DNA from 2 places in the Synechococcus sp. CBW1107 genome. Region 1 is predicted to be linked to the other one. Evidence: predicted binding sites of a transcription regulator. Region 1 holds the regulator's gene; the other holds the start of a gene.

Evidence for each region. The regulator NtcA, encoded in region 1, controls nitrogen genes in cyanobacteria. The targets are predictions, from matches to a motif close to GTANCNNNNGNTAC.
Region 2: ureE (urease accessory protein UreE) is a predicted target of NtcA. The motif match lies at 3,600-3,613, and genes of this name have one in related genera.

Annotation. Positions count from the first base shown of each region.
Region 1 covers NZ_CP064908.1:1,140,104-1,145,247, reverse strand. Annotated here, with positions in the region: gene pth (aminoacyl-tRNA hydrolase) at 41-667, shown strand; gene I1E95_RS06115 (DUF3146 family protein) at 704-961, shown strand; gene I1E95_RS06110 (resolvase) at 969-1,418, opposite strand; gene I1E95_RS06105 (DUF3084 domain-containing protein) at 1,415-2,662, opposite strand; gene ntcA (global nitrogen regulator NtcA) at 2,708-3,436, opposite strand; gene I1E95_RS06095 (cob(I)yrinic acid a,c-diamide adenosyltransferase) at 3,643-4,236, shown strand; gene dcd (dCTP deaminase) at 4,230-4,823, shown strand; gene I1E95_RS06085 (hypothetical protein) at 4,842-5,144, opposite strand, start outside.
Region 2 covers NZ_CP064908.1:1,635,158-1,640,301, reverse strand. Annotated here, with positions in the region: gene ureC (urease subunit alpha) at 1-444, opposite strand, end outside; gene I1E95_RS08485 (urease subunit beta) at 498-806, opposite strand; gene I1E95_RS08480 (urease subunit gamma) at 803-1,105, opposite strand; gene I1E95_RS08475 (MFS transporter) at 1,230-2,594, shown strand; gene I1E95_RS08470 (urease accessory protein UreD) at 2,604-3,530, opposite strand; gene ureE (urease accessory protein UreE) at 3,670-4,230, shown strand; gene I1E95_RS08460 (urease accessory protein UreF) at 4,227-4,928, shown strand; gene ureG (urease accessory protein UreG) at 4,950-5,144, shown strand, end outside.

The DNA.
Region 1 (5,144 bases):
TGCAGTCCGTTGCCTGCCTGTGCCTCGGCGGGCACCCGCGATGAGTTCCACAGCCGCACCCTCTGCCGACCTGCAGTTGCTGGTCGGGCTCGGCAATCCCGGTGAGAAGTACGCCCAGACCCGCCACAATGTGGGCTTCATGGTCCTGGATCAGCTCGCCCGGCGGGACGGTGCCTCGTTCCGGGCGAACGGCAAGCTGCATGGAACCATCGCTGATCTCGGCCAGGGCTCCGATCGCTTGCGACTGCTCAAGCCCAGCACGTACATGAACGAGAGTGGCCGTTCGATCAGGGCCACGCTCGACTGGTTCGGGCTCCGCCCCGATCAGATGCTGGTGCTGGTGGACGACATGGACCTGCCCCTGGGGCGCCTGCGCCTGCGCCGTTCCGGCAGTGCCGGCGGCCACAACGGCTTGCGCAGCACCATCAACCATCTGGGCAGCCAGGATTTCGCCCGTTTGCGCATCGGCATCGGCGCGCCGGCGCTGGACCCGGCTCTGCGCAGAGCCCGTACGATTTCCCATGTGCTGGGCCGCTTCGAGGCTGACGAGCTGCCGTTGCTGCAGCAGGTGCTGACCGAAGTGCTTGACGGTGTCGGATTCATCCGCCGCTGGGGTTACGAGAGGGCCGGCACCCGTCTGAACAGCTTTAAGCCCAACCCTCTCTGACGCTGACTTCGTTCTGCCGCCCCGTGCCCTGATCCCTTGAGCCGCCTGCCCGCCACCACCGCCCAGCTGCGGGTGCTGCATCAGAGCTTCAGTCATCAGCTGCTGGAGGGCGAGGTGGCGGCCGGCGGCTTCCACTGGACCTTCCGCTGGGCGTTCGGGCGGGGAGAGCTGACGGTGGAGCCATCCCTGGGTCGTGCCCTGATTCAGGATGCGCTGCTGCGCTTCCTGCTCCAGGTTGATTATCAGCTCGAACCGGGCGGCGACTATGCCTTCACCGTGCGGGCCAAGTTCTAGGGCTGTTTCAGCGTGTCTCCGGCGCCGCTGCCAGGGGGTGACCCAGCAGGCGCTCCAGCAGCAGCTGGGCCACCACGTCATCCCAGTCGCGGGGTGGTTGCCGCAGGCCCTGGGGCAACAGGCGACGCCAGCCGCGGGCCGGGTGGAGTTCAAAGAAGCGTGCCCTCGCGGCCAGGGTTGACCCGTGCTCCTCCACCAGCAGCACGGGCGCCAGCGGCTCCAGCCGTTGCCGCCAGCTGGCGCTGCCGGTGCCATTGCCGAGGATCACAGCCTCCACATCCCCTTGCAGCAGCCAGCCTTCCAGGCGCCTCCAGGCCTGCTCAGGAGGGATCACCAGGGCTTCGAGCAGCTGCTTCCGGCTCCGGTCTGTGCGCACCAGGCCGCACTTGCTGCGCCCAGGGTCGAGCCCCGCCAGGGCACCCTGGATGGGAAGACCCGGTGCTGCTGGGCGCGTCATGGCTGCCCCCGCCCAGGCCCCTGCCGCTCCGGCCGTGGCTCGCCTGGGGCTTCGCTCAGGCGCAGGTCGAGCACCAGCGGATCGGGGGTCTCGGCGTCACGGACGGCCACGGCCTCGAGGGTCACGGTCTGCCCGGGGGGGCGCTCGCTCAGTTCCCGCCCCAGCCGGTTGAAGGCCGCCACGTCGAACTGAACACCGTCGGCGATCGAGCCCTGGCGCTGGGCCTTGGCGAAGGAGGCCGCCAGCAGCAGGTTGAGGCGGTTGCGGACCTGCTCGCTGGAGCGTTCATCGCCCTCCAGCACGGTGGAGGCCATCAGATCTCCCTTGCGCAGCACCTGGCGGTTAGGCCTGAGGTCGGGGAAGCCCAGCACCTGGTCCTCGCCCCGCAGCACGTTCGCGGCCGAGAGGATGCTCACCACCCAGGGCCCGCCCCTGGAGATGCGAGATTCGAGGGTGGCGATGTCCTGGCGGGGCACCAGCAGGATCTGGCGGTTGGGGGTTTCTGAGGGCAGCACCCGCTGGAAGGCATTCAGATTGGCCTGACGCAGCAGTGCCACGACCGCGGCGTTGGCTTCGGTTGCGTTGCGGGGGTTCACCTTGGCGCTGGCCAGGGGTTGTCCGCTGCTGATCACCACATCGCCGCGGCGCAGCGCGATCAGTTTCTCCTCCAGTCCCTTGAGTTCTGTTTCGCCGGCCGTGATCAGGCCGCGCACCCGGGCCAGCTCCGTTTCGGTTTTGCGGATGTCCTGGTCCCTGGCGCGGATGTCCCGGTTGAGGCGGTCGCGCTGGACCAGCAGGTCCTGGCGCTGAGCCAGCAGGGGCTTGAGTTCGCCGCGCAACTGGCGCGTCTGGATCTCAGCGGCGGTGAGCTGACGCCTGGTCTGCTCCCGATCGCGGCGCGCCCGCTGCAGCGCCGCTTCCACCCTGGCCTGCTCCTGGCGGCTGCGTCGCAGGTTCTGCTCACTGCGGCGCAGGGTGGTGCGGCTGTCGAGCAGCCTGGCCTGCAGGGCATCGAGTTCGAACAGTCCAACGCGCAGGCGCTCGCTCACCGCCAGCATCAGTCCGAGGGAGACGGCGCTGATGAGGCTGCCTGTGAGGACCGTGATCAGCACGGCCGTCTTGCGTGGCCGCAGGTTGAACAGACTGAGTCTGGCCTTCCCCACCCGGCTGCCCAGCCGATCCCCCAGGGTGGCCAACACCCCCCCGAGAGCCAGAAGGGCCAGAATCAGCAGCCAGCCGGACACAGCACCGTGCGGGAAGGTCCAGTATCAACCGCGGTCGCAACCGGTTCAGCTGAAGCGCTTGGCCAGGGCCACCGGATCGAAGACCGTGATTTTCTTGCGATCGATCTGCACCAGTCCTGCCTGGCGCAGATCGCCCAGCAGACGGGTGATCGTCACCCGTGTCGAGCCGATGGCCTCGGCGATCGCCTGATGGGAGAGGCGAAGGTCGATCGTGATGCCTTCGCTCCCGGGCACTCCGAAATCACGGCAGAGCACCAGCAGGAAACTCACCAGCCTTGACGACATGTCCCGGTGTGTGAGGGTCTCGATCATCGTCTCGGTCTGCAGGATCCGCGAGGAGAGGCCTTGCAGGAGGAGCAGGCCCACGCTGGAGTCCTGCTCGATGGCCCGCCGCACCGAACCCGCCGGGGCCGCCACCAGTTCCACCCGGGTGAAGGCCACCGCGTGGTAGAAGCGATCCGAACGCTGACCCGTGAGCAGGGAAAGCACCCCGAACAGGCTGTTTTCCCTCAGCAGGGCCACGGTGATTTCTTCACCCGATTCGTACACCCGCGAGAGACGCACGGCCCCCCGGCGCAGCAGATAGACCCGCTCAGCCGGATCACCGGGAAAGAAGATCGTCTTACCCCGCTCAACGGTTTCGATCACGCAGCCGCTCAGGCCGCGCATCACATCAAGGAGCGTGCTCGCTCCGCTCGCGGCCGCGGCGAGGCCCACGGGAGCTGGTGTCGCTGGGCCGCCCGTGCGACTGAATCCGCGCATCGCGCCAACCATGTTTCGGCGGAGCAGGTGTGAGATGGACGGTAAGGATCGCCCATGGCGAGCCCTGTAGTCACCGACACTAATGAATTGCATCCACACAGGTCCGGCCGGGCTTCGCCCATGGGTGCAGTACGGGTGTTCGCGCTAGGGATGGTGGCTCAGCCTTGCTGGCGGCCAGGACACCGCTACATTCGGGTTCGGCTTCCCTTGGGGTGTTGATGACGGCCAGCCTGCGCAATGCCTCCGCCGAGTCGCGTCATCCCGTGCGCGCCGCCGGGACGTCCCGGCCGCTGCCGCCCCGCTCCCGGCCGCTGCCCGCGAGGCCCGAAGGTCTGCTTCAGGTGCACACCGCCTCGTTCCGCGGCAGTTTCGACGGGGTGTTCAGCCAGGCCCTGCGCAGTGCGGGACTGGGCAGCCGGGTGCTGATCAGTCAGTTCCTCAAGGGGGGGGTCGACCAGGGGCCTGAGCACAGCCTCAGGCTCTGTGGCCGGTTGCAGTGGTTGCGCCCGGCCGTGCCCTCCTGTCTCACCCAGCCTGCAGACCTGGAGCCGGAACCCGTGCATGCCGCCGTGCGGGAGGTGTGGGCCTTCAGCCGCGACCAGTTGCTGGGGGCCGCCGTGGAGCTGATGGTGCTCGATGAACTGGGACTGGCGATCGAGCTGGGTTTTCTCGCCGCTGAGGAGGTGATCAGCACCCTGGAGCAACGGCCAGCCCACCTGGATGTGATCCTCACAGGACCGTCCATCCCCCTGGAACTGCTGGCCATGGCCGATCAGGTCACCCAGCTGCGGCGGGGAGGTGCCCCATGCTGAAGAACGACCGCTGGATCAATGCCCTGGCCGCGGAAGGGATGATCCAGCCCTTTCAGCCCACCCTGGTGAGGCATCTGGAGCCGGAGACCGCCACCCGGCCGGTGCTGAGCTTCGGCTGTTCCTCCTACGGCTACGACCTGCGCCTCTCGCCGCGGGAGTTTCTGATCTTCCGCCATGTGCCCGGCACGGTGATGAACCCGAAGCGGTTCAATCCCGGCAACCTGGAGCCCGCCCCCCTCCACCATGACGAGGATGGGGAGTACTTCATCCTGCCGGCCCATTCCTACGGCCTCGGCGTGGCCCTGGAGAAGCTGAAGGTTCCGCCGACGATCACCGTGATCTGCCTGGGCAAGAGCACCTACGCCCGGCTGGGCATCATCGTGAACACCACGCCGGCGGAGGCCGGCTGGGAGGGGCATCTCACCCTCGAATTCAGCAATTCATCCGGTGCGGACTGCCGGATCTACGCGAATGAGGGCATCACCCAGTTGCTGTTCTTCGAAGGAGATCCCTGTGACACCACCTACCAGGATCGCGCCGGCAAGTATCAGCATCAGCCGGAGCGCGTGACTCTGGCCAGGGTCTGACCCTGGCCAAGGCCTGACTCAGGGCATCCCCATGGCCCGGCGCACCTGGCCGATGCAGGGGAGCCCGCTCGGGCAGAGGCGGATCACACGGCTGTTCACCACGAAGTGGGTTTCGGCGCCCGGTTCGCCTGGACCGCTTCTCGCCACAGAAGCCGGCGCTATCGGTGTGGAGCTCCGGACGGCCGACGGGCCTGCGAAGGAGTCGCCGCTGCTGCCGGCGCCAAGGCCCTGGATCCTCCCCTCCACCGAGCGCAGCAGGTTGGTGTAGCCCGGAGCGGAGGCTCCCTGCAGTGTTCCCTGGATCGCCGCCGCCCCCATCGC
Region 2 (5,144 bases), 500 kb from region 1:
GGCCGTCTCGATCTGCTGCGGACAGATGAAATGGATGTGGGTGTCGATGCCGCCGGCGGTGAGGATGTGGCCCTCCCCGGCGATCGCCTCGGTGCCGGGCCCCACCACGATCGTCACGCCGTCGGTGATGTCGGGGTTGCCGGCCTTGCCGATGGCGCAGATGCGTCCGTCGCGGAGGCCCACATCGGCCTTGACGATCCCCCACCAGTCCAGGATCAGGGCGTTGGTGATCACCGTGTCCACAGCCCCGTCGGCGCGGGAGGTCTGGGCCTGGCCCATGCCGTCGCGGATCACCTTGCCGCCGCCGAATTTCACCTCCTCGCCATAGGTGGTGAAGTCGTCCTCCACCTCCAGGATCAGCTCGGTGTCGGCCAGCCGCAGCCGGTCGCCGGTGGTGGGGCCGTAGGTCTCGGCGTAGGCCCGGCGATCCATCCGGTAGGGCATGGCTGGTGCGGGTGACGAAGGAACGGGGGATGGGCGGGGCCGCCCTGGGCGGATCAGTCGAGGGGGCCGTTGATCAGACCGTTGAAGCCGAACACACAGCGGGCTCCGGCCAGAGGCACCAGCTGAACGGGGCGCTGATCCCCTGGCTCGAAGCGGATCGCGGTGCCGGCCGGAATGTCGAGGCGCTGGCCCCTCGCCGCCTCCCGGTCGAAGACCAGGGCATGGTTGGCCTCGTGGAAGTGGAAGTGGGATCCCACCTGCACAGGACGATCACCCCGGTTGGCCACCTCGATCGTGGTGACCGGCCGGCCGGCGTTGAGCTCGAGGCTGCCGGGTTCAGGAAAGAGTTCTCCGGGAATCATCGGATCGGTTCATGCAGAGTGACGAGCTTGGTGCCATCGGGGAATGTGGCCTCCATCTGCACCTCGGGGATCAGCTCCGGCACCCCCTCCATCACCTGCTCGCGGCTGAGCCAGGTGGTGCCCTCGGCCATCAGTTCAGCCACGCTGCGACCGTCGCGGGCCCCCTCCAGCACGAGAAAGCTGAGCCAGGCCACGGCCTCGGGATGGTTGAGGCGCAGACCCCGCTGCAGCCGACGCTCCGCCAGAAGCGCTGCGGTGACGATCAGCAGCTTGTCCTTCTCCTGGGGAGTGAGATACATGGGCGGGGGCGTTCCGCCATCACTCTGGCAGTGGTCCGGCAGGCCGCCAGGTTCAGCAGGAACTTTCACCGCCGGCTCAGGGCCTGGAGAGCAGCATGCCCGGAGTGTCCGCAGCCCCACCGCCATGGCCGAGCCGATCGATCTGATGGAGCTGCCGGTGACCCTGCGTCGCCGGACGGTGCTCGCCTACGGCCTCGGTGACGCCGGCACCGGGCTGGCGGCGGCCCTGATCGGCTTCTATCTGTTCGTCTTCTACACCCAGATCGCCGGGCTGCCCCCCTGGCTGGCGGGCCTGGTGCTGATGGTGGGGCGGCTCTGGGACGCCATCAACGATCAGCTGCTGGGCTGGCTCAGCGACCGCACCCGCAGCCGCTTCGGCCCCCGCCTCCCCTGGATGGTCTGGAGTGCGGTGCCCCTCGGGCTGAGCATGGCGCTGATGTGGTGGTTCCCCCCTGGCGGTGAACTGCTGCGCTTCGGCTGGTTCGTGCTGATCTCCGTGGTGTTCATGGCTGCCTACACGGGCGTGAACCTGCCCTTCTGCGCCCTGGCCACCGAGCTCAGCGAGGACACCCGGCTGCGCACCCGCCTCAACGCGGCCCGCTTCACCGGCTCGATTCTCAGCAGCCTGCTGGGCTTGATGCTCGGGGCCCTGCTGGTGGGCTATGGCGCCCCGGGCTACCTGGCGATGGGAGTGGCCGCCGGAGCGGTGGTGGTCGTCGGCACCCTGCTGTCCGCCTGGGGGTTGGCGCCGGCCGCACGGGTGTGCCGCCGGCCCTCGGGGTCGCCCGAGCCCATCACCGCCCAGCTGGGGCGGATCCGGCGCAATGGCCGCTTCCTGCGGGTGGTGGGGTTGTACCTCCTGCTCTGGGGAGCGCTGCAACTGATGCAGCCCGTGTCGTTGCTCTATCTCACCGAGGTGATGCATCTGCCCCAGGCCTGGAGCACCTGGATGCTGATCCCCTTCCAGCTCAGCGCCATGGCCGGCCTGGAGCTGTGGAGCCGGCTGGCGGCCCGGCAGGGACGGCTGGTCGCCCTGCGCTGGGGCTGTGGCCTCTGGATCGCGATGGGCGGCCTGGCCATGGTGCTGGTGCCGCTGGATGCCGCCGCGGCCCCGCTGGCCCCCGGGGGCAACGGCCTCAAGTTCTCACTGCTGGTGGGGGTGGTGATTCTGCTGGGCCTGGGGGCCGCCACCGCCTACCTGCTGCCCTGGTCGTTGCTGCCCGACGCGATCGACGCCGATCCGGAGCGGCCGGCCGGACTGTTCACCGCCTGGATGGTGATGACCCAGAAGCTGGGCAGCGCCGTGTCGGTCTTCCTGCTGGGAAACCTGCTCAGCTGGAGCGGCTACGTGGCTGGGCTGGTCGGTGGCCAGCCCCGTCCGGCCCTGGTGATGATCCGCCTCTGCATCGGCCTGATCCCGGCTGTCCTCGTGGTGCTGGGACTTGTGGTGATGCGGCGCTGGCCCCAGCCGTCCTGCCGGCCCCGATGAGCCCTGAGATCAGCTGGAGTCCGCCGTGTGGGCCTCGCGAAGACTGGGGATCCTGTCCGAGGGTTCCAGCCAGGGATCCTCCTGGAACGGCCACACCCTCGGGAGAACCGGCGGCGCCAGGCCACGCTCGGCGCGGATCCGGGCCCAGATGCGGGTGAACCACCAGCGGGCCGCCTGGGTGGAGCCGCCCCGGTAACGAGCCACCAGCCCCTGATCGAGCCGGCCGCAGGCCATCTCCCCCTCCAGCCCGGTCCGATCGGCTCGGCAGAGGTCCAGCAGCGCGTCCGGCACCGGCGCCGGCGCCGCCCACACCAGGCTGCCGAACACGGGCATCCCCCCCAGCCCGTGGGGGGAGCGCAAGGTCTCTCCCGTGAGCTCCAGTTGATCGACAACACTCCAGCGCCCCTGTCGGCGAATCTCGAGGCGGGAGCGCCAGCAGCCGTCCCCCAGGGTTTCGGAGTCGGCGCTGCGTCCCAGGCGCACCACGTCGGCCCCGAGCCAGCTGGCTCCCTCGGCCAGCTCCACCCGGCAGCTCTGCTCGATCAAGCCTCCTGCGAACACCACCACCTCCTGGGGCAGCCATTCCAGGTCGGCCCCCTCCGTCAGCTCGACGCTCAGCCGCTGGCGGCTCCAGCTGCCGCGGGGGGCCAGGCGGGAGCGGCCCACCGATCCGTACACCTTCTGGGCGGCGACGCTGGTGAGCAGGGCACGGCTGAAGGGCCCGAGCCCGACCTCGATGCTCAGCTCATCCCCTCCCACGAGACCACCGCCGGTGTGGAGCAGCGGCAGTTCACAGCGGCCATCGGCGCGGGCGAAGGCCCTCTGGATCTTGAGGGGGGCCGTGGCGCCGCCCTGGTACTGGGTGCCACGCTCTGCCGTTCGATGGAAGTGAAGGCGGGCCTCCGCACACCAGGGCTTCGGGGGGGCGCTCAGCATGGACAGTTGCGCTCCAGGACAGTCGGCACCATCCGGAGAATCCTGACCCAGGCCGCAAGGGCGGTTTTGGTAGCCATCGCCACAGGGGCTGCTCCACGGTCTGAGGAGGCTGGCGCCTTGTTGTGAGGGTGATGGCCCTGTGTCCACGCCCCCGAGCTCGAGCTCACCACCCGTCTCACCACCGCTGCAGCTGGAGTTGCGCTATCAGCCCTCCGGCCAGGAGCAGGAGCCGGACGGGGATGTGCCCGTGCTGCATCTGCCCATGAGCGCCCAGGAGCGCACCAGCCTGCGCGGGCGGAGACGCACCTCCTGCGGCCGTGAACTGCTGCTGCATCTCCCGCGGGGACCGGCCCTGGAGCCGGGCGAGCGGCTGATGCCGGCCGATCGCAGCCTGGTGGTGGTGGTGGTGCCGGCGCCTGAGCCTGTGCTGGTGGTGCGCAGCCCGGATCCCCTGACGTTGCTGCAGGCCGCCTACCACCTGGGCAACCGCCATGTGTCGCTGGAAGTGCGCTCAGGGGAACTGAGACTGCTGGAGGACGGGGTACTGGAGGAGCTGATGCGGCAACGGGGCCTGTTGATCGAGCACCGACTGGCGCCATTTCTGCCGGAACCTGGTGCCTATGCCACAGCCAGTGAATCCCACAACCACTCCCACGCCCACAGTGGCGACCACAACCACGACAGCGACCAGCCGCGATGAGTGTCGCCGGGCTGCATCTGCTGCAACTGGTGAGCCCCGCCCTGCCTGTGGGGGCGTTCAGCTACTCGGAGGGGCTGGAGGTGTTGGTGCAGAGGGGAACCATCACCACGGCGAGGGCTCTGCAGGACTGGCTCGAAGCCGAGCTCCGGCGCGGCAGCATCGGCATCGAGGCGGCGGCCCTGGGCCCTCTGCAGGAGGCCCTGCGCCAGCACCAGCTCATGGCTGCAGCGGGAGCCGAGAGCGAGGGGGCTCAGCGTGCCCGGGCAACGTTGATGGATCTCGACAGCTGGCTGCTGGTCCAGCGCGAAGCGCCTGAACTGCGGTCCCAGCAACGTCAGATGGGACGCTCCTTGCTGCAGCTGCTGGCGCAGCTGGGCTGGCCGCTGCAGCCTGCCGTCGAGCTGGCCTGGCCGGCGGCCTGGGCCTGGGCGGGGCTTTGCCTGGAGCTCCCACTGCCTGATCTGGTGGAGGCCTACCTCTATGGCTGGTGCGCCAACCAGATCAGTGCCGCCGTGCGCCTGGTGCCCCTTGGGCCCACCCAGGGACAACGGCTGCAGCTGGCCCTGGCACCGTTACTGGTGGAGCGGGGCCGCGAGCTGGCGCTCGCCGATCCCCGCGAGCAATGGACCGGCGGCATCGGCTCTGGCCTCTGCCAGCTCCACCACGCCGAGCTTTACTCCAGGCTGTTTCGCAGTTGACCCTCAAGGCGGCCCACCAGCATGAGCAAACTGCGCGTTGGAGTGGCGGGACCCGTGGGCTCCGGCAAAACGGCCCTCGTTGAAGCCCTCTGCCGGCGGCTGCGCCAGGAGCTGGAGCTGGCGGTAGTGACCAATGACATCTACACCCAGGAAGACGCCCAGTTCCTGACCCGCGCCGGCGCTCTGGAGCCCGAGCGCATCCGCGGGGTGGAAACG